3 regions of the Streptomyces sp. NPDC058274 genome follow, and region 2 is predicted to be linked to each of the others. Evidence: riboswitches for the same ligand, from Rfam matches in the RefSeq annotation. Region 2 holds a riboswitch; each other region holds the start of a gene.

Region 1 (9,634 bases), on a different contig from region 2:
GCCCGCCGCTCCCAGGTCAACGGCGCCTACGGGCACGGCCGCCCCACCGGCCCCGACGACTCCCCCGACCGCACCAAGTCCCGCTACGGCGTCCGCGAGGACCGCCCCCAGCCCCAGCAGCGCTGGCTCCCGGAGGTGTGGAGCGGCCAGGCGTGGCAGCTCTGCGGCACCCCGCGGCGCGACCGCCTCGAGGCCGAGCGCTATCTCGCCGCCGAGCGCAGGACCCCGCGACCCGGCATGGCCTACCGCCTGGTCCACGAGTTCACGGACTACGAGGTCCTGCGCATCTGGGGCACCCCGGTCAAGACCGACATCGAGCCGATGGGGAACGTGTAGGGCTCAGGCGAGGCTGCCCAGGGCGGCCGGGTCGTAGGCGCCCAGCTCGCCGCTGCGGCCGTCGAGGACCTTCGCCGCCCACAGCGGGTCCTGGAGCAGCGCACGGCCGACGGCGACCAGGTCGAACTCGTCGCGCTCCAGGCGGTCCAGCAGGTCGTCGATCGTCTTGACCCCGGAGCCCTGGCCCTGGAAGGCCCTGAGGAAGTCGCCGTCCAGGCCGACCGAGCCGACGGTGATGGCCGGCCTGCCGGTGAGCTTCCTGGTCCAGCCGGCCAGGTTCAGGTCGGAGCCGTCGAACTCGGGCTGCCAGTAGCGGCGCGTGGAGGCGTGGAAGGCGTCCACGCCGGCCTCGGCGAGCGGGGTCAGCAGGGCGTCGAGCTCGGCCGGGGTCTCCGCGAGCCGGGCCTTGTACGCCTCCTGCTTCCACTGCGAGTAGCGGAAGATGACGGGGAAGGACGGGGAGACCGACGCGCGCACCGCGGCGACGATCTCGGCCGCGAATCGCGTACGGGCCACCGGGTCGCCGCCGTACGCGTCGGTGCGGCGGTTGGTGCCCTCCCACAGGAACTGGTCGATCAGGTAGCCGTGCGCGCCGTGCAGTTCGACCCCGTCGAAGCCGATGCGCTCGGCGGCGGCCGCGGCCTCGGCGAACGCCGCGATGACGTCGTCCAGATCGGCCTGCGTCATCGCCTTGCCGCCCTCGGTGCCGTCGAGGCGCAGACCGGAGGGGCCGACGGACGGGGCGTCGGCGAACGGCGGGTCACCCGCGTTGCGCACCGTGCCGATGTGCCACAGCTGCGGCACGATCCGGCCGCCCGCCGCGTGCACGGCGTCGGCGACCTTCGTCCAGCCGGCCAGCTGCTCCTCGCCGTGGAACCGCGGGACGCGGTCGCTCTGCCCGGCCGACTCGTGGCCCACGTACGTGCCCTCGGTGACGATCAGGCCCACGCCCGCGGCGGCGCGGCGCGCGTAGTACGACGCCACGTCCTCACCGGGAATGCCACCCGGGGAGAACTGCCGGGTCATCGGCGCCATCACGATCCGGTTGGGCACGGTCAGGCCGTTCAGCGAGACCGGCCGGGACAGGATCCGGGCCGCACGGGTGGCCGAGGCGGAGGGGGAGGCGGTGACAGTCACGTGGGAGGCTCCTCAAAGTGCGGGAAGTCGGACATTCCAGCTGGTATGTGCACATGCATTTACCAGCCCTCCCCCGTCAACCGGCCCATCCGCCAGGTCATTCCGCCGCCCCACCGCCCCCGCCTGTGATCCCGGCCACGCCAGGGCGCACCGGCCGCACCGGCCGCACGGAGCACCCCGGGAACACCGGGAAGGGGCACACCGGGAACACCGGCGGCGGCACCGGAAAACACCCGAGGGCGGCACCCCCTGCGAGAAGGGGTGCCGCCCTCGGAAAGGACGAGCCTGATCCGGAAGGATCAGAAGTCCATGTCACCGCCCGGCATGCCGCCCGGAGCGCCGCCGGCAGCGGCCTTCTCCGGCTTGTCGGCGATGACGGCCTCGGTGGTGAGGAACAGCGCGGCGATGGACGCGGCGTTCTGCAGGGCAGAGCGCGTGACCTTCGCCGGGTCGATGATGCCTTCGGCGATCATGTCGACGTACTCACCGGTCGCGGCGTTCAGGCCGTGACCGACGGGCAGGTTGCGCACCTTCTCGACGATGACGCCACCCTCGAGACCGCCGTTGACGGCGATCTGCTTGAGCGGGGCCTCCAGGGCGAGCCGCACGGCGTTGGCGCCGGTCGCCTCGTCACCCGTCAGCTCCAGCTTCTCGAAGACCGAGGAGGCCTGGATGAGGGCCACGCCACCACCGGCGACGATGCCCTCCTCGACGGCCGCCTTCGCGTTGCGAACGGCGTCCTCGATGCGGTGCTTGCGCTCCTTGAGCTCGACCTCGGTGGCGGCACCGGCCTTGATGACGGCCACGCCGCCGGCCAGCTTCGCCAGACGCTCCTGGAGCTTCTCGCGGTCGTAGTCCGAGTCGGAGTTCTCGATCTCGGCGCGGATCTGGTTGACCCGGCCGGCGACCTGGTCGGCGGAGCCGGCGCCGTCGACGATCGTGGTCTCGTCCTTGGTGATGACGACCTTGCGGGCACGGCCGAGCAGGTCGATGCCCGCGTTCTCCAGCTTGAGGCCGACCTCCTCGGAGATGACCTCGCCGCCCGTGAGGATGGCGATGTCGCCGAGCATGGCCTTGCGGCGGTCACCGAAGCCCGGGGCCTTGACAGCGACGGACTTGAAGGTGCCACGGATCTTGTTGACCACCAGGGTCGACAGGGCCTCGCCCTCGACGTCCTCGGCGATGATCAGCAGCGGCTTGCCGCCCTGCATGACCTTCTCGAGGAGCGGGAGCAGGTCCTTGACGTTGGCGATCTTCGAGTTGGCGATCAGGATGTACGGGTCGTCGAGGACGGCCTCCATACGCTCCATGTCGGTGGCGAAGTACGCCGAGATGTAGCCCTTGTCGAAGCGCATACCCTCGGTGAGCTCCAGCTCCAGACCGAAGGTCTGGGACTCCTCGACGGTGATGACGCCTTCCTTGCCGACCTTGTCCATCGCCTCGGCGATGAGCTCGCCGATCTGGGTGTCGGCGGCGGAGATGGAGGCCGTGGAGGCGATCTGCTCCTTGGTCTCGACATCCTTGGCCTGCTCGAGCAGGGCACCGGAGACGGCCTCGACGGCCTTCTCGATACCGCGCTTGAGGGCCATCGGGTTGGCACCCGCGGCGACGTTGCGAAGGCCCTCGCGGACCAGCGCCTGCGCCAGAACGGTCGCGGTGGTCGTACCGTCGCCGGCGACGTCGTCCGTCTTCTTGGCGACTTCCTTGACCAGCTCAGCGCCGATCTTCTCGTACGGGTCCTCGAGCTCGATCTCCTTGGCGATGGAAACACCATCGTTGGTGATCGTGGGGGCGCCCCACTTCTTCTCGAGGACGACGTTGCGACCCTTGGGACCAAGGGTGACCTTGACGGCGTCGGCGAGCTGGTTCATCCCGCGCTCGAGACCGCGCCGTGCCTCCTCGTCGAACGCGATGATCTTGGCCATGTGAAGTGGTCCTCCCGGACTGGGGTGGATTGCTCCGGACCGTGTTGGCGCCCGCGACGGACGGCCTGCGTGCCTCGTGGTTCCTTGCCCCACTTGGCCTGCGGGCCTCACCGACCCGGTCCATAGTTGTCACTCTCACCTTCAGAGTGCTAACGCCAATGATTAGCACTCGACCCCTCCGAGTGCAAGGTGCGCTCGCGCAGCGAGCTCGTTGAGGGGTGGTGGTCGGGCGACGGGTGGGCGCAAGCGCCTGTCGGGAACCCTCGGGGCGGGCGGGGCGCCCGACGCCGCGCCGGGAACACCCGAACAGGACCTGACAGGCTGCCCGGGAACGCCCGAAGGGCTCCCAACCCTGGGGGGATGGGAGCCCTTCGACGTGAGTGCGTGCGTCGGTGGTCGATCGCGCCGAGATCAGACGGCGAGTTTGACCATGTCCGCCTGCGGACCCTTCTGGCCCTGCGAGATCTCGAACTCCACTCGCTGACCCTCTTCAAGGGTGCGGTAGCCGTCCATCTGAATCGCGCTGTAGTGCACGAAGACGTCCGCACCACCGTCGACCGCGATGAAGCCGTACCCCTTCTCCGCGTTGAACCACTTGACGGTGCCCTGAGCCATGCCTAACTCCCCTATTACTGGCCCTTGCACAGATCCACACTTCGTGGATCCGGGTCAGACCTCACCCCCCAAACGGTTGGGGGTGTGCGCCGGAACGCGTCGACCGCGGCTGAATGTATCTGTCCAACTGCCGTCTGCAACAGGTCAATCGGACGAGAATTCTGGGCAAGCCCGATCGGGAATATGTGGAGAATTTGCACATATTCAGGGCAAGTCGGGCCCCATAAATGCCGTAATCGGCGCAAAAATACCGGGCATATTGGCGACTTCTTGTCGGGCACCGAGCGAAGGCTCATATGCGCCCGGCATGAAAGGAGAAGCGGCTTCCCCAACTGTACCGCGCTCAACCATGCAGAATTGCCCCCTCCGTTTCTCTCACGGAGAGGGCAATTCGGTGAACTCTTAGTGGTCGGACCGGCGCCGCGGCCGTTTGTCCGGCCTTCAGCCCGTCAGCAGCCGCCGGCCACGGCCGGAATGATCGAGACGCCCGCACCGTCCGGCGTAGCCGTCTCCAGGCCCTGCTCGAAGCGGACGTCGTCGTCGTTCACGTACACGTTGACGAAGCGGCGCAGCTTGCCCTGGTCGTCCAGGACGCGCGCGGCGATGCCCGTGTGGTTCTTCTCCAGGTCCGCGATGACCTCACCGAGGGTCCCACCCTCGGCGGGGACCTCGGCCTTGCCACCGGTGTAGGTGCGCAGGATGGTGGGGATGCGGACGTTGACGCTCATGCCTTGTGACCTCCGGTCGGATGGCGCCCCTCCAAGGGCGCGGGACTGCGTTGAACATGCGGCTCCGCCGCGCGGGCGCGGCCGGCCCCCACCGGCCGCAGACGGACAACGGCCGTTACGCGAGCCCAGCTTCCCTGAAGGAGTCGAGGTTCGGGCGGATCGTCGCGGTCAGCCCCGTGCCGGCCACCGCGTCCAGCGTCTTCAGACCATCACCCGTGTTCAGGACGACGGTGGTCAGCGTCGGGTCCAGCAGCCCGTTCTCGATCAGCTTCTTCGCGACACCCACGGTCACGCCGCCCGCCGTCTCGGCGAAGATGCCCTCCGTGCGCGCGAGGAGCTTGATCGCGTCGACGACCTGCTCGTCGTTGACGTCCTCCACCGCACCGCCCGTGCGCCGCGCGATGTCGAGCACGTAAGGCCCGTCGGCCGGGTTGCCGATGGCGAGCGACTTGGCGATGGTGTTCGGCTTCTGCGGCCGTACGACGTCGTGCCCGGCCTTGTAGGCGACGGACACCGGCGAGCAGCCCTCGGCCTGGGCGCCGAAGATCTTGTACGGCTTGTCCTCGACGAGACCGAGCTCGATCAGCTCCTTCAGCCCCTTGTCGATCTTCGTGAGCTGGGAGCCGGAGGCGATCGGGACGACCAGCTGGTCGGGCAGCCGCCAGCCGAGCTGCTCACAGATCTCGTACGCGAGGGTCTTGGAGCCCTCCGCGTAGTACGGCCGGAGGTTGACGTTGACAAAGCCCCAGCCCTCGCCGGCCGGGTCGCCGATCAGCTCGGAGCAGAAGCGGTTCACGTCGTCGTAGTTGCCCTCGATGCCGACGAGCTCGCCGCCGTAGATCGCGGCCATGACGACCTTGCCCTGCTCCAGGTCGTGCGGGATGAACACGCAGGAGCGGAAGCCCGCGCGGGCGGCGGCGGCACCGACGGCGCCGGCCAGGTTGCCCGTGGAGGAGCAGGAGAGGGTGGTGAAGCCGAAGGCGCGGGCGGCCTCGATCGCCTGGGCCACGACGCGGTCCTTGAAGGAGTGCGTCGGGTTGCCGGAGTCGTCCTTGACGAAGAGCTTGCCGGAGTCGACACCCAGCTCGCGCGCCAGGTTGTCGGCCTGGACGAGCTTGGTCCAGCCCGGGTTGATGTTCGGCTTCTCGGCGACGTCCGCGGGGACGGGCAGCAGCGGCGCGTAGCGCCAGATGTTCGCGGGGCCCGCTTCGATGCGCTTGCGGAGTTCCTCGGTGTCGTGGCCCGAGAAGTCGTACGCGATCTCCAGCGGGCCGAAACACTCCTCGCAGGCGAAGACCGGGCCGAGCGGCACACGGTGTCCGCATTCACGGCACGAGAGAGCCGCGGCGGGACCGAGATCGACGGAGTTCGCGGCGGTGGCGGAGTTCGTGGTGCTTGCAACTGTCTGCGCAGCCATGGAGGCGAGGCCCTTTCTCCTCATCTTCCTCACGGCGCACTTCGCCGTGAGACGGATTTGGCACCTTCCCTAGTCGGGAGCCTCGCGGAACTGATCAGCAGCGATCAGTGACGAGAACCGACTGGAGGGTTGCCGGGGCTTCAACGGGCCGTATCCCTCTGCCCCTCTGGATGAGCGGTATTCGGTTGTTGTTCGGTAGTGCACGGGGACGAGCCAGGACATGCGATGGTCATCCGCGTTGTTCAAGACTGTAACCGAAGGCCAGGACAGTTGAGATAGTCGTCCGAACCGCGAGATGGATCACATACCTGAAGGACCATGTGATCGAACAGTGAGGAGCCGCAGACTGTGCTGGAAGAAGTCGAGCGCTGGCTGAGCACCCGCTCCTGGGCCATGACCGACCGCCCGCTCCACAAGCTCATCGCCGCCAAACGCACCTCGGGCTCGACGGTCAGCGTAGTGCTGCCCGCGCTCAACGAGGAGGAGACCGTCGGCGAGATCGTCGCCGTCATCCGCCACGATCTGATGCAGCAGATCCCGCTCGTCGACGAGATCGTCGTGGTCGACTCGGGTTCGACGGACCGCACCTCGGAGGTGGCCGCCGCGGCGGGCGCCCGCGTGGTCCACCGGGACGAGATCCTGCCGCGACTGGCGGCCGTGCCCGGCAAGGGCGAGGTCCTGTGGCGGTCGCTGCTGGTGACGAGCGGGGACATCGTCTGCTTCATCGACGCGGACCTCAAGGAGTTCTCGTCGGACTTCGTCTCCGGAATCGTGGGGCCGCTGCTCACCGACCCAGGCGTGGACCTCGTCAAGGCCATGTACGACCGGCCGCTGGGCTCGGCGGCCGGCCAGGGCGGACGGGTCACCGAGCTCATGGCGCGCCCGCTGCTGAACATGCACTGGCCGCAGCTGGCGGGGTTCGTCCAGCCGCTCGGCGGGGAGTACGCCGCCCGCCGCTCCCTGCTGGAACAGCTCCCGTTCCCGGTCGGGTACGGCGTGGAGCTGGGCATGCTCGTCGACGCCCTGCACCTGGTGGGCCTCGACTCGCTCGCCCAGGTCGACGTCGGCGTCCGCAAGCACCGACACCAGGACGGGCAGGCGCTGGGCCGGATGGCCGCCGCGATCTACCGGACCGCGCAGCTGCGGCTGGCCCGCGGGCATCTGATCCGCCCCGCCCTCACCCAGTTCGAGCGGGGCGAGGACGGCTTCGAGCCCCGCACCTACTCCGTGGACACGGAGGAACGGCCGCCGATGGTGGACATCAGGGAGTACCAGACACGCAGAGTGGCCTGACCGGAGCGCCGGGCACGCTCCGTGACGAAATCCGCCGGTTGTATACGGTCTCGCCTTACTCGGCCCGTACGTTTGAGCGTTTCCGAGCCGGGCTAGGTTGAGGCTTATGGCTTCCACGCACGGCGCCCACCAGATCCTCGTCGCCTCCAACCGCGGCCCTGTCTCCTACGACGTACGCGAGGACGGCTCGCTCCACGCCAAGCGCGGCGGGGGCGGGCTGGTCTCGGGTCTGTCCGCGATCGGACCCGACGCGGGCGCGCTGTGGGTGTGCGCCGCGCTCGGCGACGGGGACCGCGAGGCGGTGCGGCGCGGGGTCGGCGAGGACGGCGTGCGGATGCTGGACATCGACGCCGAGGTGCACGCGGACGCGTACAACGGCATCGCGAACTCGGTGCTGTGGTTCGTCCACCACATGCTGTACCAGACTCCGCTGGAGCCGGTCTTCGACGCGGAGTTCCGGCGCCAGTGGGCCTCGTACGAGACCTACAACCGCGCCTTCGCCGAGGCCTTGGCCGACGAGGCGGCGTCCGGTGCCTCCGTCCTCGTCCAGGACTACCACCTGACCCTGGTGCCCGGGATGCTCCGCGAGCTGCGGCCCGATCTGCGTATCGGGCACTTCTCGCACACCCCGTGGGCGCCGGTCGACTACTTCCGGATGCTGCCCGACGACATCGCCGGGCAGGTGCTGCGCGGGATGCTGGGCGCGGACCGCCTCGGCTTCCTCACCCACCGCTGGGCGAACGCCTTCACGGCCTGCTGCGACGCACTCGCCGGCGGTGTCGGGGACACCCGGATCGGTGTGCACGGCCTGGGCGCGGACGCGGACTTCCTCCGCAAGCGTTCGCACGAGGCGGACGTCGACGAACGGATGGCGGCGCTGCGGGAGCAGATCGGCACGGACTCCGACGGGGCCCCGCGCAGGACGGTCGTACGGGTCGACCGGACCGAGCTGTCGAAGAACATCGTGCGCGGGATGCTGGCCTACCGGCAGCTCCTCGAGGACCAGCCGTCGTGGCGCGAGCGGGTGGTGCACGTCGCCTTCGCCTACCCCTCCCGCCAGGACCTGGCGGTGTACCGGGACTACACGGCCGAGGTGCAGCGCGTCGCGGACGAGATCAACTCCCGGTACGGGACGCCGGACTGGACCCCGGTCGTGCTGCACGTCAAGGACGACTTCGCCCGCTCCCTGGCCGCCTACCGGCTCGCGGACGTGGCGCTCGTCAACCCCATCCGGGACGGCATGAACCTGGTCGCCAAGGAGGTGCCGGTCGTCTCCGACGAGGGATGCGTGCTGGTGCTGTCCCGGGAGGCGGGGGCGTACGAGGAGCTGGGCGAGGACGCGGTCACGGTGAACCCGTACGACGTGATCGGCACCGCCCGCGCGCTGCACGAGGCGCTGACGATGCCGGCCGACGAACGCGCCCGGCGCACCAAGCGCCTGGCCGCCGCGGCGACAGCGCTGCCGCCCGCCCAGTGGTTCCTGGACCAGCTGCACGCCCTGGAGGCCTGACCACGAGCGCCCGACGTCGCGGGGCGCCCTGACGCCGGCAGCGCTACGACGCCGAGTGCGGACCTACCGTCGCGGGGCGACCCTGACGCCGGTAGCTCTACGACGCCGGGCGCGGGCCACCTACCGTCGCGGGCCGCCCTGACGCCGGCAGCTCTACGACGCCGGGTGCGGGCCACCTACCGTCGCGGGCCGCCCTGACGCCGGCAGCTCTGCGACGCCGGGTGCGGGCGTACGGTCGCGGACCGGGCCGGGGCGGGCCGGCGGTGACGTGAGCGGCTTCACGGCGCCGAGCGCGTCCCACGGCAGTCAGCCGAGGTGGGCCGCCAGTGACGTGAGCAGCTTCACGACTCCGGGCGGGCCGTCCACCACCAGGTCGGCGCGGTCGGCCAGTTCGGCCACCTCCACGCTGCCGCTGCACACCAGCAGGCCCGGGACGCCGTCGGAGCGGAGCTTGTCGACGGCGGCGAAGGCGGGCAGGTCGCCCAGGTCGTCGCCGGCGTAGAGGACGGCTTCCGCGCCGGTCTCGCGGACGTACTCCAGGAGGGCGACGCCCTTGTCCATGCCGGGGGGCCGCAGCTCCAGGACCATCCGGCCCGGCTCGACGATCAGGCCGTGGCGGCCGGCGAGTCCTGCGAGCGGTTCGCGCAGCGCCTCGAAGGCGGCCTGAGGGTCG
Region 2 (9,634 bases):
GCTCACTCACCGCGCCGGAGCCGGTGGGGCTTCTTAGCGTGGGCTCATGAACCACTCACCGCGAATCCGCACGGTCGTCAGCTGCACCACGCTGGTGGTCGCCCTCGGCGCGGGGTCCACCGCCTGCAGCTCGGACGGCAACCCGCTCTCGGCCAAGCCGTACGACGCGGCGGGTCAGATCGCTTTCAACGGCCCCGCCGGCGGCAGCCGCAAGGCCGACCCGGACAAGCCCCTGGAGATCACCTCCAGAGGCTCCGACGGGCGCATCACGGACGTAACGGCCGTGGACGCCACGGGCAGGTATCTGGCGGGCCAGCTGTCCGCCGACGGCCGCCGCTGGCACAGCACCTCACCGCTCGCCGCCGACGCCCACTACACGGTGTCGGTGAGCACCGAGGACGAGGACGGCGCGCCCGGGCGCAAGGTCCTCTCCTTCGACACCACCAAGCCCTCCACGAAGAAGCGGCTGGACGTCACCTTCGGGCCGGACGCGGGCAAGTACGGCGTCGGTCAGCCCGTCACCGCCGAACTCAGCGCCCCCATCAAGGACAAGGCCTCCCGGGCCATCGTCGAGCGCGCCCTGAAGGTGGACTCGACGCCCGCCGTCGAGGGCGCCTGGCACTGGGTCGACGACAAGGAACTGCACTTCCGCCCCAAGGAGTACTGGCCCACCAACGCCACCATCCAGGCGCACGCCAACCTCGCGGGCATCAAGATCGGCGACCGTATGTGGGGTGGCAACGCCAAGCCGCTGAAGCTCACCACCGGCGACCGCGTCATCGCGGTGACCGACGCCGCCGCGCACTCGATGACGGTCTACAAGAACGGTGACGAGATCAACGAGATCCCGGTCACCACCGGCAAGCCCGGCTTCGAGACCCGCAACGGCGTCAAGGTCGTGCTCGGCAAGGAGTACTTCGTACGGATGCGCGGTACCAGCATCGGCATCTCCGAGGGCAGCTCGGACTCGTACGACCTGCCGGTGTACTACGCGACCCGGGTGACCTGGAGCGGTGAGTACGTCCACGCGGCGCCCTGGTCCACCGGCTCGCAGGGGTCCGCCAACGTCAGCCACGGCTGCACCGGCATGAGCACCGCCAACGCCGCCTGGTTCTTCGAGAACGTCCGCGCCGGCGACATCGTGAAGGTCCAGAACTCCAACGGCGACATGATGGACCCGTTCGGCAACGGGTTCGGCGACTGGAACCTCGACTGGAAGAAGTGGCGCACGGGCAGCGCGCTGCTGGGCGGGACCCCGGACGGACCCCGCCCCGCGGACCGTGCGCGGCTGCGCCCGGAGAGTGCCTGAGAGCAAGCCCCGCAGCGGCGGCTCAGGTGCCCAGCAGGGCCTTGCGGCGCAGCAGCGAGGCCAGCGAGGCCGCGAACTCCACCGGGTCGACCGGCAGGGTCACCGCGGCGTCCGCGCGGCTCCAGGTGGCCAGCCAGGCGTCCTGCGGGCGGCCGATGAGTACCAGCACGGGCGGGCAGTTGAAGATCTCGTCCTTGATCTGGCGGCACACGCCCATGCCGCCCATCGGCACCGCCTCGCCGTCCAGGACGCAGACGTCGATGCCGCCCTTGTCCAGCTCGGCCAGTACGGCCGCCGGCGTGGCGCATTCGAGGAACTCGACCTGGGGTGCGTCGGCCGCCGGCCTGCGGCCGGTCGCCAACCGGACCTGTTCGCGGGTGTTGGAGTCGTCGCTGTAGACCAGCACCGTGGCGGTCGGCTGCATTGTTCCTCCGTGACTTCGGCGACTCTGGCGTCGTACGGGCGTGAACCGATGCGCGGATGCTACTCCCTCAAACACCTCGTCAACACCGGTTCGGACAGGGCTTCGATGGGCCATACGGGCAGGACACACCCCTCGGACACTCCGAACGGCACCCCCCGGGGTGAGGGCGGGATAAGCGACCGACATAATGTCGGTCGTGGCGACAGCAACGACAGTAGAAACCGGGCACGCGCACCCGTCGGTCAATCGGCCGAACCTCACCAGCGTCGGAACCATCATCTGGCTGAGTTCCGAGCTGATGTTCTTCGCGGCCCTCTTCGCGATGTACTTCACCCTGCGATCGGTGACCGGGTCGAATCACTGGAAGGACATGGCCGAGTCGCTGAACGTTCCGTTCTCAGCGACGAACACCACGATCCTGGTGCTCTCCTCACTCACCTGCCAGCTCGGCGTCTTCGCCGCCGAGCGTGGCGACGTGAAGAAGCTCCGGGCGTGGTTCATCGTCACCTTCATCATGGGTGCGATCTTCATCGGCGGTCAGATCTTCGAGTACACCGAACTGGTCAAGAAGGACGGGCTCTCGCTCTCCTCCGACCCGTACGGCTCGGTGTTCTACCTGACCACCGGCTTCCACGGTCTGCACGTGACAGGCGGTCTGCTGGCCTTCCTGTTCGTCCTCGGCCGCACCTACGCGGCCAGGAGGTTCACTCACGAGCAGGCCACCGCAGCCATCGTCGTGTCCTATTACTGGCACTTCGTCGATGTCGTCTGGATCGGCCTTTTCGCCACGATCTACCTGATCAAGTAGCCGGTGCGTCGTCCGACGACCCACCGAACACATTCCAGAAGCACCGACGCAGAAGATCCTGACACCGGGGTAATCCGTGAAAAAGCTCTCCGCACGACGACGCCATCCGCTGGCGGCGGTCGTCGTCCTACTCCTCGCGCTGGCGGCCACCGGGGGGCTGTACGCCGCGTTCGCACCCGCGAGCAAGGCGCAGGCCGACGAAACCGCCCAGTCCCTCGCCATCGACGAGGGCAAGAAGCTCTATGCCGTGGGCTGCGCCAGCTGCCACGGCACCGGCGGTCAGGGCACCTCTGACGGGCCGCAGCTCACCGGCGTGGGCGCCGCGGCCGTCGACTTCCAGGTCGGCACCGGCCGTATGCCGGCCCAGCAGCCGGGCGCGCAGGTACCGAAGAAGAAGGTCATCTACTCGCAGGCCGAGATCGACCAGCTCGCGGCGTACATCTCCTCGCTCGGCGCCGGTCCCTCGGTGCCGACGAAGAACCAGTACAGCCCGGAAGGCGCGGACATCGCCAAGGGCGGCGAGCTCTTCCGCACCAACTGCGCGCAGTGCCACAACTTCACCGGCAAGGGCGGTGCGCTGTCCGAGGGCAAGTACGCGCCGAGCCTTGAAGGCGTCGACCCGAAGCACATCTACGAGGCCATGCAGACCGGCCCGCAGAACATGCCGTCCTTCCCCGACACGACCATGTCGGAGAAGAACAAGAAGGACATCATCGCGTACCTCCACGCGGTCAACGGAAGCGACACCGAGAGCCCCGGTGGTCTTGAGCTGGGCGGCCTCGGGCCGGTCAGCGAGGGTCTGTTCGCCTGGATCTTCGGACTCGGCGCCCTGATCGCCGTCGCCGTCTGGGTCGCCGCTCGGACCGCAAAGGCCAAGAAGTCATGAGTAGCCAAGACATTCCAGAAGAGAAGCTGCCCGCCGAGCGGGCCACCGACGAGCACGGGCACGGTGCCGTCGACGTAGCGGACGAGCAGAACCCGTTCGCCAACCCGGGGCTGCCGCCCCACGAGCACCGTGTCCAGGACATCGACGAGCGGGCCGCCCAGCGCTCCGAGCGCGTGGTCGCCATGCTGTTCACGCTGTCGATGCTGGCCACGATCGGGTTCATCGTCTCGTTCGTGACGATCCCGGCCGACAAGTCGGTCTTCATCTTCCCGCTCGGTCACATCAGCGCGCTCAACTTCGCGCTCGGCATGACGCTCGGCTTCGCGCTCTTCGCGATCGGCGCCGGCGCGGTCCACTGGGCCCGCACGCTGATGTCCGACGTGGAGATCGCCGACGACCGGCACCCGATCGAGGCGGAGCCGGAGGTGCGGGCCAAGGTCCACGCCGACTTCGCGCAGGGTGCCAAGGAGTCCGGGTTCGGCCGTCGCAAGCTGATCCGCAACACGATGTTCGGCGCGCTGACCCTGGTGCCCCTGTCCGGCGTGCTGCTGCTGCGCGACCTGGGCCCGCTGCCCGAGGACAAGCTGCGCCACACGCTCTGGTCCAAGGGCAAGCTCCTCGTCAACATGAACACGAACGAGCCGCTGCGTCCCTCGGACGTCGCCGTCGGCTCGCTCACCTTCGCCAAGCCCGAGGGCCTGGAGGAGCACGACGAGGAGTTCCAGACCGAGATCGCCAAGGCGGCCCTGATGATCGTCCGGCTGCAGCCGGACAACATCAAGGACAAGCGCGAGCTCGAGTGGGCGCACGAGGGCATCGTGGCGTACTCGAAGATCTGCACCCACGTCGGCTGCCCGATCTCCCTGTACGAGCAGCAGACGCACCACGTCCTCTGCCCGTGCCACCAGTCCACCTTCGACCTCTCCGACGGTGCCCGAGTGATCTTCGGCCCGGCCGGTCACGCTCTGCCGCAGCTGCGCATCGGCGTGAACGATGAGGGCTACCTTCAGGCGCTCGGCGACTTCGAAGAGCCCGTCGGTCCTGCTTTCTGGGAGCGCGGATGAGCACTGAAAACAACGAGCCGCGTTCGCGCGAGAAGGCGCCCGCCGGTGAGCGGGTGGCCGACTGGGCGGACGGCCGACTGGGGATCTACTCCCTGGCCAAGTCCAACATGCGCAAGATCTTCCCGGACCACTGGTCCTTCATGCTGGGCGAGATCTGCCTCTACAGCTTCATCATCATCATCCTCACGGGTGTGTATCTGACCCTGTTCTTCCACCCGTCGATGAACGAGGTGGAGTACCACGGCAGCTACATCCCGCTGCAGGGACAGATGATGTCCGAGGCGTTCAGCTCGACGCTGCACATCAGCTTCGAGGTCCGTGGCGGTCTGCTGATCCGGCAGATCCACCACTGGTCGGCGCTGATCTTCCTCGCGGGCATGTTCGTGCACATGATGCGCGTGTTCTTCACGGGCGCGTTCCGCAAGCCGCGTGAGATCAACTGGATGTTCGGCTTCCTGCTGTTCGTCCTCGGCATGTTCACCGGCTTCACCGGTTACTCGCTCCCGGACGACCTGCTCTCCGGCACCGGTGTGCGCTTCATGGAAGGCGCCATCCTGTCGGTGCCGATCGTCGGCACGTACCTCTCGTTCTTCCTCTTCGGAGGCGAGTTCCCGGGCGGCGACTTCGTGGCCCGCTTCTACTCGATCCACATCCTGCTGCTGCCGGGCATCATGCTCGGTCTGGTGGTGGGGCACCTGATCCTGGTCTTCTACCACAAGCACACGCAGTGGGCGGGTCCGGGCAAGACCGAGAAGAACGTCGTGGGCATGCCCCTGCTGCCGGTCTACATGGCCAAGGCGGGCGGCTTCTTCTTCCTGGTCTTCGGTGTCATCACCGCCATCGCGGCGATCGCCTCGATCAACCCGATCTGGGCCATGGGTCCCTACCGTCCGGACCAGGTGTCCACGGGCGCCCAGCCCGACTGGTACATGGGCTTCTCCGAAGGCCTGATCCGCTTCATGCCGGGCTGGGAGATCAACCTCTGGGGTCACACGCTCGTACTGGGCGTGTTCATCCCGCTGATGATCTTCCCGCTGGTCCTGGTCGCGATCGCGGTCTACCCGTTCATCGAGTCCTGGGTCACCGGCGACAAGCGCGAGCACCACATCCTGGACCGCCCGCGCAACGTGCCGACCCGCACCGCCTTCGGTGTGGCCTGGGTGACGCTGTACCTGGGTCTGCTGATCGGCGGCGGCAACGACCTGTGGGCCACGCACTTCCACCTGTCGATCAACTCGATCACCTGGTTCGTCCGGATCTTCTTCTTCGTCGGACCGGTCATCGCGTTCCTCATCACCAAGCGGATCTGCCTCGGCCTCCAGCGCCGCGACCGGGACAAGGTGCTGCACGGCCGCGAGTCGGGCATCATCAAGCGCCTGCCGCACGGTGAGTTCATCGAGGTGCACGAGCCGCTCAGCCAGGAGGCACTGCACACGCTCACCGCGCACGAGCAGTACCAGCCGGCCCAGATCGGCCCCGCGGTCGACGAGAACGGTGTCGAGCGCAAGGTGAAGGGCTCGCAGAAGCTGCGCGCCAAGCTGAGCGAGGGCTTCTACGGGGAGGACAGCCAGATCCCCAAGCCCACGGTCGAGGAGTACAAGGAGATCACGAGCGGCCACGGCCACCACTGATCACCTGACCGGTCCGCGCTGACCGCCACGGCTGGAGCCCCGTCCATTGCATGGACGGGGCTCTTTGCCGTCCTTGGGCCTGGATAGGGTGGACCCTGCTTGTTACACGTCGTGTACGTGTCTTCTTGTACGTGTCTACGAACCCAGGAGCGGCATATGAGTGCTGTGACCCCCGCTGGAGGCGGCATCGCGGCGGGCCGCTCCTGGCCCGTGGTGTTGGACGGCCTTCTCGAAGGCCGTGACCAGAGCGCGGACGACACGGCCTGGGCGATGGACCGCATCATGCGGGGCGAGGCGACGGACGCGCAGATCGCCGGGTTCGTGGTGGCGCTGCGTGCCAAGGGCGAGACCGTCGAGGAGATCTCCGGGCTCGTCCGGACGATGTACGAGCACGCCAACGTGATCGAGGTGCCGGGGCCGACCGTCGACATCGTCGGCACCGGCGGCGACGGCGCGAAGACCGTCAACATCTCCACGATGTCGGCGATCGTCGTGGCCGGCACGGGTGCCAAGGTCGTCAAGCACGGCAACCGGGCCGCGTCCAGCGCGTCCGGCGCCTCGGACGTCCTGGAGAAGCTCGGCGTCAACCTGGAGCTGACCCCGAAGCGGGTCGCCGAGGTCGCCGAGGAGGCCGGGATCACCTTCTGCTTCGCGGTGAAGTTCCATCCGGCGCTGCGTCATGTGGCGGCGGCACGCGGCCAGTTGGGGATCCGGACGACCTTCAACGTCCTCGGGCCGCTCACCAACCCGGCGCGGGTCAAGGCGCAGGCGGTCGGTGTCGCCGATCTCCGGATGGCGCCCATCGTGGCCGGAGTCTTCGCCGAGCGCGGGAACTCCTCGCTGGTCTGCCGCGGCGACGACGGCCTCGACGAGCTGACCACCACGTCGACGTCGAAGGTGTGGGTCGTACGCGACGGGAAGGTCCACGAGGAGAGCTTCGATCCGCGGGACGTCGGGATCGAGCTGGTCCCGGTGGAGGCACTGCGGGGCGCCGACGCGTCGTACAACGCGGATGTCGCGCGCCGGCTGCTGAACGGGGAGAAGGGGCCGGTGCGGGACGCGGTGCTGCTGAACTCCGCGGCTGCGCTGGTCGCCCTGTCGCCGGGCGACGGGTCGCTCGCCGAGCAGATCCACGCCGGGATGCAGCAGGCGGCGGAGGCCATCGACTCGGGGGCCGCGAAGCGGGCTCTCGAGCGGTGGGTGGCGGCCACGAACGCGTAGCGCCCGTGGCGGGCGGGGGTGCGGCCCCCGCCCGCTTCAGCCCGTACGGGGGCGCCGGCTCGGCCGTACGGGGGGCGCCGGCTCGGCCTTACGGGGGGCGCCGGCTCGGCCCGGCCGCCGTGGCTGCCTGCGGTACCCGGGCCCCAGGGCCCAAGAGGCCGGCCCCCGAGCCGGCCGGGCCGTCGTCGTCCCGGCATCCGGACACGGGGTTGCGACGGGACGATCATGTGGCAAGATGCTGGGCAGGTCATGAGCGACAGCCATCAGGCCCCGGCCGGCTGTCCGGCAACCCTCCGTCCGTGGCGGGGTGCCCCGGGTGAAGACCAGGCCGCAGGCAGCGAGGTCTGCGGCAAGCGCGGACCCCTCGCCCTCTTCCGAGTGGCTACAGCCCAGGGGTCCTGGTCATTCAGGGAGCCTTCTGTGAGCAAGCGAATGCGATAGGGCGTAGAGCCCCGCCTCCGCATACCCCTTTCACCTTTTCTGCGCCGAGCCGGCCGTACGTTCCGTACCCGCTCGCGTGGTGATTTCGCCTGCCTCATACGGGAGTTCGCCATGTCTGTCTCCACCGTTGCCGCCGACCCGTCCGTCTGTGCCCCGCTGCCGGTTCTGGGCCGGCATGTCACCGTCCCGCTCGTCACCGGCGGCGAAGTCACGTACGCCGCGCTCGACTACGCCGCCAGCGCGCCGGCCCTCCAGCGGGTGTGGGACGACGTGGCCGCGTACGCCCCGTACTACGGCAGCGTGCACCGCGGGGCCGGATATCTGTCCCAGCTCTCCACCGACCTGTTCGAGAACGCCCGCAGGACCGTCGGCGAGTTCCTCGACTGCCGTGAGAACGACCAGGTCGTGTTCACTCGTTCGACCACCGACTCGCTGAACCTGCTCGCCGCCGCGCTGCCGGCCGACTGCCAGGTCTTCGTCTTCGAGACCGAGCACCACGCCTCGCTGCTGCCCTGGCGGGACGCCCGGGTGACGTACCTGAACGCCCCGCGGACGCCCGGTGAGGCCGTGGCGACCCTGGAGCGCGCGCTCGCCGACCGCGACCCCTACGGCCCGGCCCTGGTGTGCGTCACCGGTGCCTCGAACGTCACCGGCGAGCTGTGGCCGGTGCGTGAACTCGCCGCGGCTGCCCACGCGCACGGTGCGCGCATCGTCCTGGACGCCGCGCAGCTCGCCCCGCACCACCCCGTGTCGGTGCGGGAGCTCGACGTCGACTGGGTCGCCTTCTCCGGCCACAAGCTGTACGCCCCGTTCGGCTCCGGTGTCCTCGCGGGCCGCGCCGACTGGCTGACCGAGGCGGAGCCGTACCTCGCGGGCGGCGGCGCCAGCCGCAAGGTCTCGCGGCGCCAGGACGGGGGAGTGGACGTGGAGTGGCACGAGAGTGCCGCCCGTCACGAGGCCGGTTCGCCGAACGTCATCGGGGTCCACTCGATCGCGTCGGCCTGCAAGGCCCTGACCGAGGCCGGCTTCGACACCCTGGTGGCCCGCGAGCGGTATCTGATCGACACGGTCCGCGCGGGCCTCGCCGAGGTGCCCGAGGTGCGTGTCCTGTCCCTCTTCGGTGACGACGCCCCGCGGGTCGGCGTCATCTCCTTCGTCGTCGAGGGCTGGAACAGCTCGCACTTCGCGGCCGCCCTGTCCGCCGAGTACGGCATCGGCGTGCGCGACGGTCTGTTCTGCGCCCACCCGCTGGTGCGCACGCTGCTGGGCAGCGACCCGCAGAGCCAGGGCGAGTGCGGTGCCCCCGAGGCCGCGCCCGGTGAGAAGTCCCTCAACGCGATCCGCGTCAGCTTCGGCGCCGGCACCCCGGACGAGCACGTGGAGCGCTTCGTGCGCGCTGTGAAGGAGCTCGTGCGGGACGGTGCGCGCTGGCAGTACCGGACCGAGGACGGGCGCTGCGTGCCCGCCGTCTGAGGTCCCGGAGACCGTCTCGCGAGAACAGCTCAGCGCCCGGAGGCGGCGTTCACGGCAGGTCCCGGCTCAGGAGTCGAGGCCGATCGCGAACGCCGCCTCCAGGTCGTGCTGGGAGTACGTGCGGAACGCGACGTGCGTGTCGGTGCCCTCGACGCCCGGGATCTTGCTGATGCTGCCGGGGATGACGTCCGCCAGGTCGTCGTGCGCCTTGACGCGGACCATGGCGATCAGGTCGTACGTGCCGGTGACGGAGAAGACCTCGCTGACGCTCTCGAGGGCGGCGATCGACTCCGCGATCTCGGGGATCCGGTCCACGCTGGTCTTGATGAGCACGATCGCGGTGATCACGGCTGTTTTTCTCCCTCGGGGGCCGTCGC
Region 3 (9,634 bases), on a different contig from region 2:
GACCGGCTCGTCCAGCATCACCGTCCGCGGATCGCCGAGCAGTGCCGCCGCGATGCCCAGGCGCTGGCCCATCCCCAGGGAGAACGCGCCCGCGGGTTTGCGGGCGACCTGGGTGAGGCCGGTCATCTCGATGACCTCCTCCACCCGGCGGCGTGGGATGCCGTGGGTGAGGGCGAGGGAGTTCAGGTGGTTGAAGGCGGAGCGGCCGGGGTGGATCGACTTGGCCTCCAGCAGCGTCCCCACCTCCTGCAGCGGAGCCCGGTGTTCGGCGTAACGGCGTCCGTTGACCCTCACCGAGCCGCTGGTGGGCGCGTCAAGGCCGACGATCATCCGCATGGTGGTGGACTTGCCGGCGCCGTTGGGGCCGAGGAAACCCGTGACGACACCCGGCTTGACCGTGAAGTCGAGACCGTCGACGGCGGTCTTCTCGCCGTACCTCTTGACCAGCCGGTTGATTTCGATCATTTTCCGTCCCTGCGTGTCGGTGGCGAGGCCGGTCCGTGCGCGAGTCCGCCGGGGGCCGTGTCCCCACCGTAGGAAGCGGGATGGGTGAAACGCCGGTACCGCGGGCTGAACCTCGGCCGCGGACGGTACCGGGGTACCGCGCTTCCGTGAGCCTCAGGGATGACAGGGCGCGGGCCGGACCGGGAGGTGTGCAAATCATCCCCAGGGCCTCCTGCGCATGGATGAATCCACCACTTCTTGGCCGCTCGGGCGACGGTTAGCGTCGCTGTCCTGGGCGGACGACCAGGCCCGGCCAGGCCGTCCGAGCCACGATTCCCGAGCCGCGAGGAGCACAGAACGCCGTGAGCGAGATCCGTACGCTGCGCAATCACATCAACGGCGCGTTCGTCGACGCGAAGGACGGTCGCACACTGCCGGTCGTCGACCCCACGACCGGTGAGGTGTACGCGAGTTCACCGCTCTCGGGGGCGGCGGACGTGGACGCCGCGATGGCGGCCGCGGCATCGGCCTTCTCCGTGTGGCGCGACTCCACCCCCAGCACCCGGCAGAAACTGCTGCTGAAGATCGCGGACGCCGTCGAGGCGCGGGCCGGGGAGCTCGTCGACGCGGAGTGCCGGGACACCGGCAAGCCCCGCGCCGTGACCAGGACCGAGGAGATCGTCCCGATGGTCGACCAGCTGCGCTTCTTCGCGGGCGCGGCACGGCTCCTGGAGGGCAAGTCGGCCGGTGAGTACATGGAGGGACTGACCTCCATCATCCGGCGGGAGCCGATCGGAGTGTGCGCGCAGGTCGCACCCTGGAACTACCCGATGATGACGGCGGTGTGGAAGTTCGCGCCGGCGATCGCCGCGGGCAACACCGTGGTCCTCAAGCCCTCGGACACCACCCCCGCGTCCACCGTGCTGCTCGCCGGCATCGTCGGTGACGTACTCAAGGAGCTGGGCCTGCCCGCCGGTGTGCTCAACGTGGTGTGCGGTGACCGGAACACCGGGCAGCTCATGGTCGAGCACCCGGTCCCCGCCATGGCCGCCATCACCGGTTCCGTACGCGCCGGCATCCAGGTCGCCGAGAGCGCCGCCAAGGACGTCAAGCGCGTCCACCTGGAGCTCGGCGGCAAGGCACCCGTCCTTGTCTTCGGGGACGCGGATCTGGCGCAGGCCGTCGAGGGCATCACCACGGCGGGCTTCTTCAACGCCGGCCAGGACTGCACGGCGGCCACCCGGGTGCTGGTGCACGAGTCGGTGCACGACGAGTTCGTCGCCGTACTGGCCAAGGCGGCCGCGGGCGTCAGGACCGGTGGTGTCGACGAGGAGGGGGTGTTCTTCGGCCCGCTCAACAATGCCGGCCAGCTCGCGCAGGTCAGCGGTTTCGTCGACCGCCTTCCCCCGCACGCCAAGGTCGAGACGGGCGGTCACCGCGTCGGCGAAGAGGGGTACTTCTACGCTCCGACCGTCGTCTCGGGCCTCAAGCAGGACGACGAGATCATCCAGAACGAGGTCTTCGGACCAGTCGTCACCGTCCAGTCCTTCACGGACGAGGACCAGGCCGTGGAGTGGGCCAACGGCGTCGACTACGCCCTCGCCTCCTCGGTCTGGACGAAGGACCACGCGCGCGCCATGCGGATGTCGAAGCGGCTCGACTTCGGGTGCGTTTGGATCAACACCCACATGATCCTCGTGGCCGAGATGCCGCACGGCGGCTACAAGAAGTCGGGCTACGGCAAGGACCTCTCGGCCTACGGCTTCGAGGACTACACGCGCATCAAGCACGTCATGACCTCACTGTGACCGCGGTCGAGCGGCCTCACCCGGAAGCGCCGGCGGCACGGTGACGGGGGCTGTGGGGACCGCTGAGCGGCGGGCCCCCAGCTCATAAGCCGGCCTTATGAGGTCATAGGCCGGACCCGGCTACTAACTTAGGCTTGCCTTAGCTTAGGCTTCCCGGCGTGCCACCCTGCCGTCGCTCGAAGGGAACCTGATCATGCCTCGCCCTCTGCGGGTAGCCATTGTCGGAGCCGGCCCCGCCGGGATCTATGCCGCCGACGCGCTGCTGAAGTCCGCAGTGGCCGCCGAGCCCGGTGTGTCCATCGACCTCTTCGAGCGGATGCCGGCCCCGTTCGGCCTGATCCGCTACGGCGTGGCCCCCGACCACCCCCGCATCAAGGGCATCATCACGGCCCTGCACCAGGTGCTCGACAAGCCGCAGATCCGCCTCTTCGGCAACGTCGACTACCCGGGGGACATCAGCCTGGACGACCTCCGCACCTTCTACGACGCGGTGGTCTTCTCCACGGGCGCGACGGCGGACCGCGACCTCTACATACCCGGGATCGACCTCGCCGGTTCGTACGGTGCGGCCGACTTCGTCTCCTGGTACGACGGCCACCCCGACGTGCCGCGGACGTGGCCGCTCGAGGCGGAGAAGGTCGCCGTCCTCGGCGTGGGCAACGTCGCGCTCGACGTGGCCCGCATCCTGGCCAAGACCGCGGACGAACTGCTGCCGACCGAGATCCCGCCGAACGTCCACGAAGGCCTCAAGGCGAACAAGGCCCTGGAGGTCCACGTGTTCGGCCGCCGCGGCCCGGCGCAGGCGAAGTTCAGCCCGATGGAACTGCGCGAGCTGGACCACTCCCCGAACATCGAGGTCATCGTCGACCCCGAGGACATCGACTACGACGACGGTTCGATCGCGACCCGGCGCGGCAACAAGCAGGCCGACATGGTCGCCAAGACCCTGGAGAACTGGGCGATCCGCGACGTCGGCGACCGGCCGCACAAGCTGTTCCTGCACTTCTTCGAGTCGCCGGCCGAGATCCTCGGCGAGGACGGCGAGGTCGTCGGCCTGCGCACCGAGCGCACCGCTCTCGACGGAACCGGCAACGTCAAGGGCACCGGCGAGTTCAAGGACTGGGACGTCACCGCGGTCTACCGCGCCGTGGGCTACCTGTCCGACAAACTCCCCAAGCTCCCCTGGGACGTCGAGTCGGGCACGGTCCCGGACGTGGCGGGCCGGGTGATCGAGGAGACCGGCGAGCACCTGCAGTCGACCTACGTCACCGGCTGGATCAGGCGTGGTCCCGTGGGCCTCATCGGTCACACCAAGGGCGACGCCAACGAGACCGTCGCCAGCCTGCTCGACGACCACGAGAACGGCCGTCTGCACACGCCCGCCGCGCCCGCTCCGGAGGCCGTCGACGCGTTCCTCAGCGAGCGGAACATCCGCTTCACCACGTGGGAGGGCTGGTACCGGCTGGACGCCGCGGAGAAGGCCCTGGGCGAGACGCAGGGCCGGGAGCGGGTGAAGCTCGTCGAGCGTGAGGACATGCTCGGGGCGAGCGGCGCGTAGGCCCGGCTTACGAAGCGATCGGGGCGGCTGCCGGTTTCCTCGGCCGGTCGCGCGGATTGCAGCTGGTGGCCGGGTGACTTCCGGTACGCCCGTGGGGCGCGCCGTTCGTCGCGAGTGCGTCCGCCCGCGTCTTCCGGCCGCCGCTCGAAGCCGGCGTGCCCTGCCACCCCCGACGGTGGCAGGGCCCCGCCGGCAAGTCAGCTGATGCGGTGGACCAGTTGGGTGGTGAGCTCGTACCGGGCGCCCACGACGGCCAGTTGGCCCGTCTCGATCCTGGCGGCGAGATCGGGCTCGGCGGCGAGCCGGGACCTGACCATGCGGACGTTGGCGGTGATGGTCGCGTCGATGCGTGCGTCGCCCTCGACGGAGTGATCTATCGCGGGCCTGATCTGCTCGGCCAGATACTGGATGTGGGCCGGGAGCTGCTGTCCGCTGACGTCGGCCTGGACGGCGGCCGAGACGGCGCCGCACGACTGGTGCCCGAGGACCATCACCAGCGGGATGCCGAGCTCCAGGACGCCGTAGGCGATGCTGCCGGTGACCGCCTCGTCCAGGACCTCGCCCGCCGAGCGCACGGTGAGCAGATCGCCGAGGCCCTGATCGAAGACCAGTTCCGGCGACACCCGGGAGTCGACGCACCCGAGGATGACGGCGAAGGGGTGCTGCCCGGAGATCAGTTCCTGCCGGACGGTGGAGGTCTCGTCGGGGTGCTGCTCGCGCAGGGTGCGCCAGCGTCGATTGCCCGCCGCCAGCGCGCTCAGGGCGGCTTCGGGAGTGGTGGGCCGAGTGGTGGAGGCTCCGGCGGGCGAGCCGGCGGCGACGGCGGAGGAAGCGAGCGCCAGTCCGGAACCGGCGGCCGCGGCCCCGGTCAGTGCGGCGCGCAGGACGGTACGTCGCGGATGCTGTGCAATGGTCGCGCGCACGGCTCTGTTCCGGCCGTCGGCTATGGGGGGTTGGGAGTTGGCTGTCACGTACGAAACGTAGGTGTGGGGGGCGCGCGGAGGGGGCGCGTTGCACGATGCATAGCGCCTCTTTGCGCAGTCTTGGATCATGCCTCGGAGAGCGTTGGTTGCCCCTCCGGGTGACGTCGTGCGGCGAACGCGCCGACAGGGACGGTGAGGTCACCGATGACGTGCCGCATGTGACGTATGCGTACGTATATCGGTCGGCCGCCCGGCGAGCGAGGAGGACACGAGTAGTGGCCGAGTACTGGTTCGCGCGCTCCGCCGCTCGAAGCTGGACCTGCGCTCCCGCGCCGGCCCGGGTGCGGGCCTTTCACGCCTCACTGCCCGGATACGCACCCACTCCGCTGACGGAACTCCCTTCTCTCGCAGCCGAGTTGGACGTCGGCCGGGTCTTCGTGAAGGACGAGTCGGCGCGGCTGGGGCTGCCCGCGTTCAAGGTGCTGGGTGCGGCCTGGGCGGTGCACCGGACGCTCGCGGAGCGGGCAGCCGCCATCGGCACGTACGCGGCGGGGCCGGTGACTCTGGTGACCGCGACCGACGGCAACCACGGCCGCGCGGTGGCCCGTACGGCCCGCGTGTTCGGGCTGCGCGCCCATGTCTTCGTGCCGGAGGGCGTGCATCCGGAGGCCGCGCGCGCCATCGCCGCCGAAGGAGCCGAACTGACCCCGGTCGCCGGCCACTACGACGACGCCGTACGCCTGGCGGCCGAGGCGGCCGCCGCCCCGGACGCGGTCCTGGTCCAGGACACCGCCTGGCCCGGCTACGAACGCGTCCCCGGCTGGATCGTCGAGGGCTATTCGACCCTCTGCGCCGAGATCGACAGCCAACTCGCCGCCGCCGCGGTCACCGGGCCCGATCTCGTCGCCGTGCCCGTGGGAGTGGGCTCGCTGGCCCAGGCCGTCGTCACCCACTACCGCAGCCGGCCCGCGCAACGACGGGCGCCCGCGCTGCTCGCGGTGGAACCCGGCGCCGCCGCGTGCGTGACGCAGAGCCTCCTGCGCGGTGAACGGGTGAGCGTCACCACCGGCGGTACCGCGATGGCGGGCCTGAACTGCGGTACGCCGTCCAGCATCGCGTGGCCCCGGCTGCGGGACGGCCTGGACGCCGCGGTCTCCGTCACGGACGCGGCCGCCTTCCGTGCCGCCGGCGACCTGGCCGCCCTCGGTGTCTCCGCCGGCCCCTGCGGCGCCGCTTCGCTGGCCGGCGCCAGGGCCGCGCTCACCGGCCACGACGCCACGGAACGTCGTACGGCCCTGGGCATCGGCCCCGCTTCGACGGTCGTCCTGCTCAACACGGAGGGCGCTGCCGCCAACCCCGCGACTCTTCCGGGCTGATCGTGGCCGGTCAGATCACCTGGTGATCCGGGCGTGCCACCCTCCCGCGGAACGCCGGGTGGGCGTCGAGGCGTCGCACGTAGTCCCGCAGATGCGGCAGATGTGCGTACGGGGACACGGCGTCGGGGGTTTCGAGGTGGACCAGGGCCACCCAGAGGTCGATGTCCGCCGCGGTGAGCTCCTCGCCCAACGCGTAGGCGGTCGCGGCGAGTCGACGGTCCAGCAGCTCCAGTGCCGCCGTCCGCCGGTGCGGCCGTGCGGCCGGGGTGACGTCCGTGTCCAGGAGCTCACGGAGGACGTCGATGTCCTCCGTCAGGGCCGGCGGGCGCAGCACGGGGACACCGGATCCGTTGCGGCCGGCCGCCAGGCCCGCGAGGTCGCGCAGAATGTCGGGGGTGTCGTTGCTGACGACGCGTCCGGTCCAGCGGTCGCACAGCGCGGGAGCGGTCAACGGGCCGTCGTAGTGGTGCCAGGTGGCCTCGTAGGCCCCGCGCAGGGCGGCGAACGCGTCCGGGGTGTCGGCGGAAGGGCCGAGGAGTGTGGTGGCGACCGAGTCCTCAAGACCCAGGACGCCGAGGGTCAGCGAGACACGCAGCGAGAGCGGACAGTCCGCGGAGAGATACAGCTGATAGCGGTGGGGGGCGGGGTAGAAGCCGCCGGCGACGTCGACGCCGATCCGGTTGTGCTCGGCGCGGCCGGCCGGCGAGGTGCCCCGGGGCCGGGGGACCGCGCCGATCTGGCCCGGCAGCCGGCGGGCCGGTGCGTATGCGGCCGGAGTGCACGGGGCCGGAGCGCTCGGCGCCGGGGCGCAGGCGGCGCTGCCTGTGCCGGACGTGCGAGGGGCGGAGGTGAGGGCGCTGCCGGCGGTGCCGGCACAGGACGCGCCCGTGCTGGAGGTGTGCGACATGGTCTCGGGCATGACTCTCCACGGGATTGCGAAAGTCCCGGCCGCCTTGTGGGCGCCGCGACGGAACGGAGTGACTGCGCTTTCGTACCGGTCCGGATCGGTCGGACTAGTACGCGCTGGAGACACGCAACAGATCGATGTGCAGGCGTCTCGTCAAGCAGTTCCTGGGCAATTCCCACCGGCTTCGCACTCGGGGCTCGCGAGACGCGAGACCACGCTTGTCCCGCCGCACCGGCGGAACCCGGTCGTCACCCGGGGCACCCCGTCGCGGTGGAAGGGTTGCCTGCCAGCGGGCCGGGGCCGATGACCACCGGCAGGAAACCCTGCCGAGGGGCGCTGACAATCGTGACCGTCCCCGTCAGTGTCGTGGCGCTCCGTGAGGGCGTCAAGAAGGCGTCCACGAAGTCTCACCCCGTGGTCCTCCGCGACGTCGCGCCCGTGGTCCTCCGCGACGTCACGCCCGTGGTTCGCCGCGAAATCCCGCCACTTGGTCCTTGCCGTGTCCCACCACGTGGTCCTCCGGGCCTCACCGCGTGGTCCGTACGACTGGTGGCCGACAGCCGTTCGGCGCCGCCGGAACAGGTCACCAGGTGGTCCGTGCGATCGGTGGCCGACAGTTGTCCGGCGCCGCCGGAACAAAGTGCGCGGCCCCGCGGTTGCGAGAGTCACAGGGCACCGGACCGGAGCGGAGGTGGGAGCGATGAGCGGCATGCCGCCCGTCTCCCGCAGGCCTGTCGCCGCCGTACGCCCGGGTCGCCGAATCCGGCTCTACTCCCGCGCGCACATCGATCTGCTGCGCGTGGCCGGCGCGCTCTGTCGCCCCTGACCTGTTCTCCCGCCGCCGGCCTCACCGGATGAGGGCCGGCGATCTCCCGTGGTCGACCAGGAAGGCACTCCGCCGTGTCCCCGATTTCCCCGCTGCACCTTGCCGTCGCGCTCGACGGCGCCGGCTGGCACCCTGCCGCATGGCGCGAGCCCGCGTCCCGGCCCCGCGACCTCCTCACCGCCGGCTACTGGGCCGACCTCGTCGCCGAGGCCGAGCGCGGACTGCTCGACTTCGTCACGATCGAGGACTCCCTCGGCCTCCAGTCGTCCCGTTTCACCGAGCCCGACGGGCGCACCGACCAGGTGCGCGGCCGCCTCGACGCGGCGCTGGTCGCCGCCAGGATCGCCCCGTTGACCCGGCACATCGGCCTCGTTCCGACCGTGGTCGCCACCCACACCGAGCCGTTCCACATCTCCAAGGCCATCGCCACCCTGGACTACGTCAGCGGCGGCCGGGCCGGACTGCGCGTCCAGGTGTCGGCCCGCCGGAACGAGGCCGCGCACTTCGGCCGCCGTACGATCCCCGGCTTCGGCATCGAGGACCTGGACACCCCGGCCGTACGGGAGTTGACCGCGGACCTCTTCGAGGAGGCGGGGGACTACGTCGAGGCGGTGCGCAGGCTGTGGGACAGCTGGGAGGACGACGCGGAGATCCGGGACACCGCGACAGGCCGTTTCATCGACCGCGACAAGCTGCACTACATCGACTTCGAGTGCCGGCACTTCAGTGTCAAGGGGCCCTCGATCACGCCCCGGCCGCCGCAGGGCCAGCCGATCGTCAGCGCGTCGGCCCACGAGACGGTCTCCGGTGCCCCCTTCGAGCTGGTGGCCCGGTCCGCCGACATCGGCTACGTCACCCCGCACGACCCCGCCGAGGCCCGAGCCGTCGCCGCCGCGATCCACGCCGCTCGGACGGCCGCAGGCCGGGCCAAGGAGCCGCTGCATCTCTTCGGTGACCTGGTGGTGTTCCTCGACGAGGACCCCGCGGCGGCCGCGGCCCGCCGGGACCGGCTGGATGGCCTGGCGGGCTACCCGTACACCAGCGACGCACGGGTGTTCACCGGCTCGCCCGCCCAACTCGCTGATGTGATCGAAGAGTTGGCGCAGGCAGGACTGTCCGGCTTCCGGCTGCGGCCCGCCGTCACCGGCGACGACCTCCCGGCGATCACGCGGGGCCTGGTGCCCGAACTCCAGCGCCGGGGAGTGTTCCGGCGCGCGTACGAGAGCGACACCCTGCGCGGGCTGCTCGGTCTCTCCCGCCCCGCGAACCGCTACGCCACCGTCTGAGCCGGAGGGATCCCCGCCATGAGCAACCCGTCGACCACCCCGTCCGGCAAGCCGCTGAAGCAGATCCACCTGGCGGCCCACTTCCCCGGCGTCAACAACACCACCGTGTGGAGCGATCCGCGGGCCGGCAGCCACATCGACTTCAGCTCCTTCGCACACCTGGCCCGGACCGCCGAACGCGCCAAGTTCGACTTCCTCTTCCTCGCGGAGGGACTGCGCCTGCGCGAACAGGGCGGACAGATATACGACTTGGACGTCGTGGGCCGGCCGGACACCTTCACCGTCCTCGCGGCGCTCGCCGCCGTCACCGACCGGCTCGGACTGACCGGCACCATCAACTCCACCTTCAACGAGCCCTACCAGGTGGCGCGCCAGTTCGCGAGCCTCGACCATCTGTCGGACGGCCGCGCCGCCTGGAACGTGGTCACCTCGTGGGACGCCTTCACCGGCGAGAACTTCCGCCGCGGCGGCTTCCTCCCGCAGGAGGAGCGGTACTCCAGGGCCAA

What was found. A riboswitch is a leader RNA that binds a small molecule or an ion and turns the genes downstream of it on or off. The one in region 2 is predicted to bind S-adenosylmethionine.
Region 1: another riboswitch for S-adenosylmethionine. It lies ahead of thrC (threonine synthase); the one in region 2 lies ahead of ACFVYF_RS02180 (aminotransferase class V-fold PLP-dependent enzyme).
Region 3: another riboswitch for S-adenosylmethionine. It lies ahead of ACFVYF_RS37460 (glutathione S-transferase family protein); the one in region 2 lies ahead of ACFVYF_RS02180 (aminotransferase class V-fold PLP-dependent enzyme).

The regions. Positions count from the first base shown of each region.
Region 1 covers NZ_JBHVXW010000016.1:148,056-157,689, reverse strand. The annotation lists gene ACFVYF_RS27510 (hypothetical protein) at 1-336, shown strand, start outside; gene ACFVYF_RS27505 (NADH:flavin oxidoreductase) at 340-1,473, opposite strand; gene groL (chaperonin GroEL) at 1,773-3,398, opposite strand; gene ACFVYF_RS27495 (cold-shock protein) at 3,810-4,013, opposite strand; gene ACFVYF_RS27490 (MoaD/ThiS family protein) at 4,463-4,741, opposite strand; gene thrC (threonine synthase) at 4,857-6,158, opposite strand; SAM riboswitch class I at 6,176-6,335, opposite strand; gene ACFVYF_RS27480 (glucosyl-3-phosphoglycerate synthase) at 6,507-7,451, shown strand; gene ACFVYF_RS27475 (trehalose-6-phosphate synthase) at 7,558-8,961, shown strand; gene otsB (trehalose-phosphatase) at 9,268-9,634, opposite strand, start outside.
Region 2 covers NZ_JBHVXW010000001.1:476,171-485,804, reverse strand. The annotation lists gene ACFVYF_RS02215 (Ig-like domain-containing protein) at 47-1,309, shown strand; gene ACFVYF_RS02210 (hypothetical protein) at 1,332-1,733, opposite strand; gene ACFVYF_RS02205 (heme-copper oxidase subunit III) at 1,921-2,541, shown strand; gene ACFVYF_RS02200 (c-type cytochrome) at 2,618-3,427, shown strand; gene ACFVYF_RS02195 (Rieske 2Fe-2S domain-containing protein) at 3,424-4,491, shown strand; gene ACFVYF_RS02190 (cytochrome bc complex cytochrome b subunit) at 4,488-6,122, shown strand; gene trpD (anthranilate phosphoribosyltransferase) at 6,279-7,343, shown strand; SAM riboswitch class IV at 7,589-7,705, shown strand; gene ACFVYF_RS02180 (aminotransferase class V-fold PLP-dependent enzyme) at 7,896-9,257, shown strand; gene ACFVYF_RS02175 (Lrp/AsnC family transcriptional regulator) at 9,324-9,605, opposite strand; gene ACFVYF_RS02170 (rhomboid family intramembrane serine protease) at 9,602-9,634, opposite strand, start outside.
Region 3 covers NZ_JBHVXW010000035.1:21,060-30,693, forward strand. The annotation lists gene ACFVYF_RS37435 (ABC transporter ATP-binding protein) at 1-465, opposite strand, end outside; gene ACFVYF_RS37440 (gamma-aminobutyraldehyde dehydrogenase) at 807-2,252, shown strand; gene ACFVYF_RS37445 (FAD-dependent oxidoreductase) at 2,446-3,810, shown strand; gene ACFVYF_RS37450 (carbonic anhydrase) at 4,008-4,733, opposite strand; gene ACFVYF_RS37455 (diaminopropionate ammonia-lyase) at 5,009-6,109, shown strand; gene ACFVYF_RS37460 (glutathione S-transferase family protein) at 6,120-7,028, opposite strand; SAM riboswitch class IV at 7,226-7,367, opposite strand; gene ACFVYF_RS37465 (putative leader peptide) at 7,717-7,842, shown strand; gene ACFVYF_RS37470 (LLM class flavin-dependent oxidoreductase) at 7,917-9,128, shown strand; gene ACFVYF_RS37475 (NtaA/DmoA family FMN-dependent monooxygenase) at 9,147-9,634, shown strand, end outside.